2 regions of the Lacrimispora cavernae genome follow, and region 1 is predicted to be linked to the other one. Evidence: a T-box and tRNA genes for the amino acid it is inferred to sense, from the RefSeq annotation. Region 1 holds a T-box; the other holds one or more tRNA genes.

Region 1 (3,957 bases):
ATAAAAGGACCGATCCCATTTTCATATACATCCTTAAGCCTTCCCGGATGATCGGAAAGGAGAAGCTTTGTAAGCTCCACCTGAATCCGTTCCTTACTGACCTTAGCCATGTTGGGGGCTATGACGGAAATTGCAGCCCTTGTCTCCTCTTCCATGCCAAAGCCCAGCTGGGCGGAAAAACGGATGGCCCTGAGGATCCTTAAAGCATCCTCTGTAAACCGGTCCAAAGCGTTTCCCACACAGCGGATGACCTGGCCCTCCAAATCCTGGACCCCGTCAAATGCATCCACCAGCCCCTCCCGGTCGCTGTATGCCATGGCATTTATGGTAAAATCCCGGCGTCTCAAATCCTCCAGCAAGCTTCCCGTAAATTCCACAGACTTCGGATGGCGTCCATCTTCATACTCTCCGTCTATGCGGTATGTGGTCACTTCATATCCTTCATGATCAACAAGCACTGTAACCGTGCCGTGCTGGATTCCCGTATCAACCGTTCTATTAAAAATTTCCTTTACCTGTTCCGGCTTCGCTGAGGTCGTGATATCCCAGTCTTCCGGCTGCCGGCCTAACAGGCTGTCTCTCACGCAGCCGCCCACCACATAGGCTTCAAAGCCGCTGGTATTCAGTTGTTCCATGATTCTCCTTGCCGCCTCCGGAATCTGAATCTTTATCACTTCTTTTACCTCCTGTTTTTCTTATCCCGCCGTTTTTAATACGCTCTGCCCCAGTAAACCATTTTTACGGCAGGCTTTCCGCAGCATACGCAGGTATGGGCAAGCGTTTCCTGCTTAAAGGGCATACAGCGGGATGTTGCTCCTGTAAGTTCCTTGATCTTATCCTCGCATTCCTGGGAACCGCACCACATGGCTTTTACAAAGCCCGGCTTTTCCTCCACAGTCTTTACAAAGGTATCCATATCCGTTGCCTCGTACGTATGGCTGTCCCGATGCGCTTTGGCTCGTTCCAGCATATCCTTTTGAATGGCTTCCAGAAGCTCTCCCACCTTTGCATTTAATTCATCTAAGGATACGGTAATCTTCTCATGAGTATCACGGCGCACCAAAACAGCCTGGTTTTCTGAAATATCTCTCGGACCGATTTCCACACGTACCGGAATACCCCGCATCTCTGATTCACTGAACTTCCAGCCCGGGCTCTTATCGGAATCATCAACCTTTACTTTATAATTAGAAAGAATCTCTTTTAACTCATAGGCCTTATCAAGGACCCCTTCCTTCTGTTGCTGAACCGGAACAATGATCACCTGGGTCGGAGCGATCCTTGGAGGCAGTACAAGACCATTGTCGTCGCCATGAACCATGATGATGGCACCTATGAGCCTGGTAGTCATGCCCCATGAGGTCTGATGTACATACTGAAGCTTATTTTCCTTATCAGAATACTGGATCTCAAAGGCCTGTGCAAATCCGCTTCCAAAGTTATGGCTGGTTCCTGACTGAAGCGCCTTACCGTCATGCATCAAAGCTTCAATGGTATAGGTTGCCTCTGCTCCCGCAAATTTCTCCTTTTCGGTCTTCTGGCCCCGGATCACAGGCATTGCAAGGACTTCCTCACAGAAATCCGCATATAAATGAAGCATCTGCTCTGTTCTCTCTTCCGCCTCTTTGGCCGTTGCATGAGCGGTGTGGCCTTCCTGCCATAAAAACTCCCTGGAACGTAAAAATGGCCTGGTGGTCTTTTCCCAGCGTACCACGGAGCACCACTGGTTATAAAGCTTTGGTAAGTCCCTGTAGGACTGAATATCTCTGGAATAAAAATCACAGAACAGGGTTTCAGAGGTGGGTCTGACGCAAAGCCTTTCCTGCAGGGGCTCCAGGCCACCGTGAGTTACCCAGGCCACCTCAGGGGCAAATCCCTCTACATGGTCTTTTTCCTTTTGAAGAAGGCTCTCCGGAATAAACATAGGCATATAGACATTTTCAACCCCTACTTCTTTAAACCGTCTGTCAAGCTCGCTCTGAATATTTTCCCAGATGGCATACCCAGCCGGCTTAATGGCCATGCAGCCCTTTACGCTGGAATAATCAATTAACTCCGCCTTCTTTACAACGTCTGTGTACCACTGGGCGAAATCCACCTCCATGGATGTGATCGCTTCTACTAATTTCTTGTCCTTTGCCATAACAAATCTCCTTTCATCTCCCTGTCCACGCTCTTTGGACATCAAGGGATACCCGTAGGGTGTGTCTTCTTCCCCTTCCATGTTTATGGGTAATGGGGATACTTAAAGAACGGGTGTTTTCATAAAATCAAAAAGAGCCATTCGTTCCCTTAAAAGGGACCGAACAGCTCGGCGGTGCCACCCAATTTAGCCATGGAAATTCCATGACTCACTTTTTATCCGTTAACGCAGGAACTGCGCCGCAGTTTGCTGCGGGACTCCGAGGTAGGTTGGGTCATGAGAGGTATAAAGGCCTTCCAGCAAACGGCCTTCTCTCTGGGATACGTCATCACCTACTGGTCCTCTTCAACGTCATATTACTTCATTATATAAAAGATTGTATGGTTGATTTTACGTTATTTGCAAAAGTTTGTCAAGAGGGTCCGGCTGGCTCATTCCTCTGGCTCTGCCGTTTCCTTTCCATCATGATAGCACAAGAATTCATACACCTCTACAATATCTTCCACAATAAGTAAGCCGATAGGACCAAGAATAAATCCCAAAAGCCCAAAGAGCTGAAGTCCCACATACATGGAAGCAAGGGTTTCCAAAGGCGTTAGGCCAACCTTTCCTCCCATGATCTTGGCTTCTAAAATCTCTCTTAAAAAATAACAGATCACGTAAATGACGATCAGCCCGATTCCATATTTCCAGTTTTTATTGATCATGGAAAAAAGGGCCCAGGGAATGAACACTGTTCCGGTGCCGAAAATCGGAAGCGCATCCAAAAGCCCGATTCCGATTCCAAATAAAAAGAAATAGGGATTTCCCAGGAAAAACAACCCGGCCGAACAAACTACCATAGTAAACATCATGATAGCCCCCTGTGTCTTTAACCAGGCACTTCCCACTGTGGTAAGCCGTCTTCCCAGCATGGCATATTCAAAGCAGAACATGGAATTGTCCCGCCGTTCCCGTATATCATCCATTTCCTGAAGGGACAGGACCGTGGCAATAAGCAATATGATGATGATTACCGTTGCCTGGACGATCCATTTCATAACAGTCATGGAATTCACCATAAGAAAGGGCATGATCCTGCTTTTTATGGCAGTCTGGCCTCCCGCAATAATATCCCTTACTACTTCTACCGCATATCCGTCAGGCAGCTTTAAAAACCGCTCCGCAAAGGAACAGTTATCCATAAGCCAGTGATCCACGCCTTCCAGAATGACGGGAAGATTTTGAAGTAAAAGCCTGGCTTCCAAAAACAGCTTTCTTCCCCCCACGTAAAGAAGGATTCCAAAGGCAATCATAAAAAGTATGACCTCGACTCCTCCGATGACAGCAAGAGGAATGGAGATCACCTTACCCTTTACAATAAAGCGGGTCTTTTTTTCAATCCAAACAGCCGAAGGCCGAAGGGAAAGGGCAAATACATATGCAATCAAAAAGGGAATCACAAGGGGCAGCAGATAACGAAAACTTAAATATACTGCCCCTGTAACTCCCAATATTAATAATGTTTTCTTCAGTTTCCTGCTCGGTTTCACCATGGACTCACCTGTTTCTGATTTGTACTTCTTTTGTACAATCACTATTATGAGCCGTTTGGGAAGAAAATATTCGAAATCTGATTAGTAAAAAATTCCTTCTTTATGCCATTTCCGGCAATGAAAACTTCTCAAAGATTTCTCCCTTTGGTTTCACCGAAAAAGTCATCCATTTCTTTGTGACAGGATGGGAAAAAGATAAGCTGTAAGCAAACAATGCTATATTTCCGCCGGCAGCCCCTCTTTGAATACTGGGATTATACTTCCGGTCTCCCCACAGGG
Region 2 (3,957 bases), 1.3 Mb from region 1:
TTTTTCAGCAGTTTGAAGAGCTTATCTGCTCTGGTATCCCAGAAGACGAAATAGCCGTATTCTGTAAAGTATTAATGAAAATGTGTGATAATCTGGAAGCTTATTAAATTCCGGTAAGCCATAAAACAAAGGAGTGTGCAGCATAATGTTATGAAATCAGCGGCCATTTCACGCAGAGCCTGCCTTTTGGAATATCTCCATAGCAGTAAGCCGCTTAATGATTGGCCGCTGTTATTATGGGTTTAACTCTTTTTGCTCCCCATCCAGATGGAAGTCGTATCCCATGAGACATTTAGGGTTACATTCCTCTGGATTTATTAACCGCTTACACACAGATGCTTTTTTGATTTCATTCTTCATTTTTTCCGGCAAAGTATTTAAAAAGTTTTCATAAGCTTTTATGTGTTCCGGATAGATCCGTAATCTCATTCCGGCTTTCCGAAACACAAAAGTTGCTAAAACTTTTTTTGCAGTCCCCAGTTTATAAGAAGCGATAAATCCATTTTTGGCAGATTTGATTTCGCATTTACAATTGTTTTGTGTGAGGTATTCATTTATTTCCACAACGAAATCTTTATCGCGTTTATCTACTGCTTCAAGAAAAGCAGTAAAGTTTTCATTTGGCCTATCCATGGCTATCTCCTGGTTATTTCTTTACAACGGGTATCCATACTTCAAAGTTAGAGTTTTGGGGGTCAGGATTCAGATAGACTTCAATATCTGGTCCGTTATCGTATTCGTACCCAGAAGTGGGAAGCCAGTCGGTCACAATTCGTTTTTCTAAATCTTGTATTGCTTGAGGACATTGTCCTTCTCCGGAAAATATAGCCCATGTGAAGGGGGGAACAACATATTCCTCCAATGTATCATCAATTTCTTTTGTGCTGGCAGCGGCAATAAAGTACCGCCATTCTTCCGAGTCATTGCAGACGCTGACTCCTAATATCCCTGCAGGGGATCCCTCTATCATAGCAGCTAATTTAGGGAGTGTTCCGTCAACAGCAGCCTTGTACCACATTTGAGGTACGATCTCAAAATTCTTTTCAATTTCACGGTGTAAGGGCTGTACCGTACCTACAATCCGGAACGATTCCTTTTTTTCTATTCGATAATTCAATTCCTCCGCTCCTTTTATTGTTATTTTAAAACCAATGGGTGGATATGATTTTATGAATGCACCGCTTTCTTTTAGACGGGATGGTGCGATACCATGTATGTTCTGAAAAGCCCGGTTAAAAGCGGTTGGAGAATTATAACCGTATTTAAGTGCAACATCAATAATTTTATTATCCCCATTCTGCAGATCAACCGCGGCCAGGGACATGCGCCTGCGCCGGATATATTCAGATAATGGCAGATTTGCCATATATGCGAACATTCTTTGAAAATGATAAGTAGAACAGCAAGCTAGTTTTACAACTTGTTCATAGTCTATCTCTTCCGTTAAATGCTCCTCAATATACTCCATTGACTTATTTAATCCCTCAATCCATTCCATAAAATGCAATCCTTTCACACATATTGTATTTGCTATTTATTGGCCTGTCCTCTCTTTTTATGTACAAATTAGAGAGGAGATGTGTAACAAGTGCTGTGATTACTATTATAAATATTTAGGAACAGATAAACAATCCTTTCTTGCTTAAACTTTAAAAGCAAGTTGTTCAGGAAGGTTATCAGACCTATATGTAAATATAGAAGGAAACGTCTGCTAATCGCTTTTAAAGCGTTCATATGGCTACATGGCTATAAGGTAATGAAGACCGGGGATTGGAGGGCAGAAGAGGCATATAAGGCGTTATAGGCTGAAGTTATATAAAGCGAGGAATGGGAGAGGAAACGAGAAAGATCCTTATACCAGTTAAAACAGACAAAGCAAAAGACCGGGAAAATCATCTGATTTCCCGGCCTTTTCCGATCATTCATGAGACACCGGGGACTCGAACCCCGGACAACTTGATTAAAAGTCAAGTGCTCTACCACCTGAGCTAGTATCCCATACTGGGCTAGTTGGATTCGAACCAACGAGTGCAGGAGTCAAAGTCCTGTGCCTTACCGCTTGGCGATAGCCCAATAAAACTTGTGATAAAAAAAAATTCCCTAGAAGGGAAAGGTGAGTACAGGGATTCGAACCCTGGGCCTCCAGAGCCACAATCTGGCGCGATAACCACCTTCGCCATACCCACCATAAAATTTTCACATCTTGGTCAGAGATGTGAAACGAGCCTGAAGGGATTCGAACCCCCGACCCACGGCTTAGAAGGCCGTTGCTCTATCCAACTGAGCTACAGACTCAAAAGCGGGTGATGGGAATCGAACCCACGTATCTAGCTTGGAAGGCTAGTGTTCTACCATTGAACTACACCCGCAAAAGGCAAGAGAAACTAAAACTACCATTGACGGTTTTTCTCTTAAATCGGGGTGACAGGATTCGAACCTGCGACCCCCTGGTCCCAAACCAGGTACTCTAGCCAAGCTGAGCCACACCCCGATAGTGAAAGTATTTTTCGTCTTTCTCTTAGTTGCTTTTCCGCAACGCAAGAGTTATTATATATGATGGATATCATTTTGTCAATAATATTTTAGAAAAAAATTCAAATTCGTTATTAAGCCTGTATTTATGCGGTTTTTAAGGGAAAAAATACCCCTGAAATGGGAGGAACCGGCAGGTACATATCATGTTCCTGCCGGTTGAGTATGAAAAATAAAAAGTCAATGTTAAAAGGGTGGGGTTCCTTTTCAATAATTAGTATACGCGGAAAATATGACGGAAGTTTGACTAAGCCATAAACATTTCATAAAAAAACTAAAAGAATTATGAGGAATATTTGAAGAAACAGAAATCTTCCTTATGGTATAATGTATCCATATGAAAACGTGGTACAACTCACAACAGAAAGAAGGATTTGGAATGAAGTACTGGGAAGTTTATGAAAGCAAAATAGGACCTCTCACCTTACTATGTGACGATGAAGCGCTTCTGAGTATAGATTTTGGAAGGTCAGAGCCTAATGAAGCCATAAAAAAGCGAACCGGGCTGATCGAAAAAACCATCAGTCAATTGGAAGAATATATGACTGGAAAGAGAAAGAACTTTGATCTGCCTCTTAAGCCGGCAGGAACGGAATTTCAAAAAAGGGTCTGGGACGCACTTTTAACAATTCCTTACGGAGAAACAAAGAGCTATAAGGATATTGCGGTTCAGATTCATAACCCCAAAGGATGCCGTGCTGTGGGAATGGCAAATAACCGAAATCCCATACCTGTCATCATTCCCTGCCATCGGGTGATCGGAGCCAATGGAAGCCTGGTGGGTTATGGCGGAGGCATGGACATAAAGGTGAAATTGCTGGAGCTGGAGTGCCCGGATGCTTCCGCCTGTAATTATTAAGAATTTTTGGTGATTCTTTCAGTTCCTTTAATCCCCTATACATTTGATTCAGATAATGTTATAATCCTCATCGTCACCAGGAATAAGATTGATGATGAGGAGTGATTAAAATGAGAAAAAACAAAATGCTGGCAGTAATTGCAATCGCCATGGCAGTCATGATGGCGGCTACGGCCTGTGGATCAAAAGATAATGGTAAGTCCTCGCAGGATAATCCTACAGAAGTCAATGCTGCTGAGACGAAAGTAACAGGAGATGAATCAGAAGGTACAGATGAGACTACATTAGGTGAGGATGATTCTGACAGTGAGGAAGATGGAACCGCCGAAACTACGGAAACGACTGCTTCTGATGCAGGAACTTTGTCTTCCGGTGTCTTTACTTCCAAATCTGGAAAATATCAGATTACGCCGCCTCAGGGCTGGACCATTGAGGACGACGGAGATGAAAGCGCAGTGGCATTCACTTCTTCCAATGGCAGCGATATGCTGGAAGTTACTTATGTAGAAGGCGATGAGGCTGACGGAGCCAGAGAGATCTATCCGGATACCATGGAAGAATACAAG

The links. A T-box is a leader RNA that pairs with one kind of tRNA and senses whether it is charged. The one in region 1 lies ahead of proS (proline--tRNA ligase), so its partner is inferred to be a tRNA-Pro.
Region 2: it encodes a tRNA-Pro, which carries the amino acid that the T-box ahead of proS (proline--tRNA ligase) is inferred to sense. The anticodon was not compared.

What each region holds. Positions count from the first base shown of each region.
Region 1 is NZ_CP157940.1:3,228,133-3,232,089, forward strand. Features, by position in the region: gene ABFV83_RS15115 (CCA tRNA nucleotidyltransferase) at 1-671, opposite strand, end outside; gene proS (proline--tRNA ligase) at 710-2,143, opposite strand; T-box leader at 2,295-2,501, opposite strand; gene ABFV83_RS15125 (AI-2E family transporter) at 2,575-3,678, opposite strand; gene ABFV83_RS15130 (RluA family pseudouridine synthase) at 3,779-3,957, opposite strand, start outside.
Region 2 is NZ_CP157940.1:30,980-34,936, forward strand. Features, by position in the region: gene ABFV83_RS00120 (MarR family winged helix-turn-helix transcriptional regulator) at 1-107, shown strand, start outside; gene ABFV83_RS00125 (hypothetical protein) at 235-633, opposite strand; gene ABFV83_RS00130 (AraC family transcriptional regulator) at 647-1,498, opposite strand; tRNA gene ABFV83_RS00135 (tRNA-Lys) at 1,926-1,998, opposite strand; tRNA gene ABFV83_RS00140 (tRNA-Gln) at 2,002-2,073, opposite strand; tRNA gene ABFV83_RS00145 (tRNA-His) at 2,112-2,187, opposite strand; tRNA gene ABFV83_RS00150 (tRNA-Arg) at 2,222-2,295, opposite strand; tRNA gene ABFV83_RS00155 (tRNA-Gly) at 2,299-2,369, opposite strand; tRNA gene ABFV83_RS00160 (tRNA-Pro) at 2,417-2,491, opposite strand; gene ABFV83_RS00165 (methylated-DNA--[protein]-cysteine S-methyltransferase) at 2,912-3,391, shown strand; gene ABFV83_RS00170 (hypothetical protein) at 3,502-3,957, shown strand, end outside.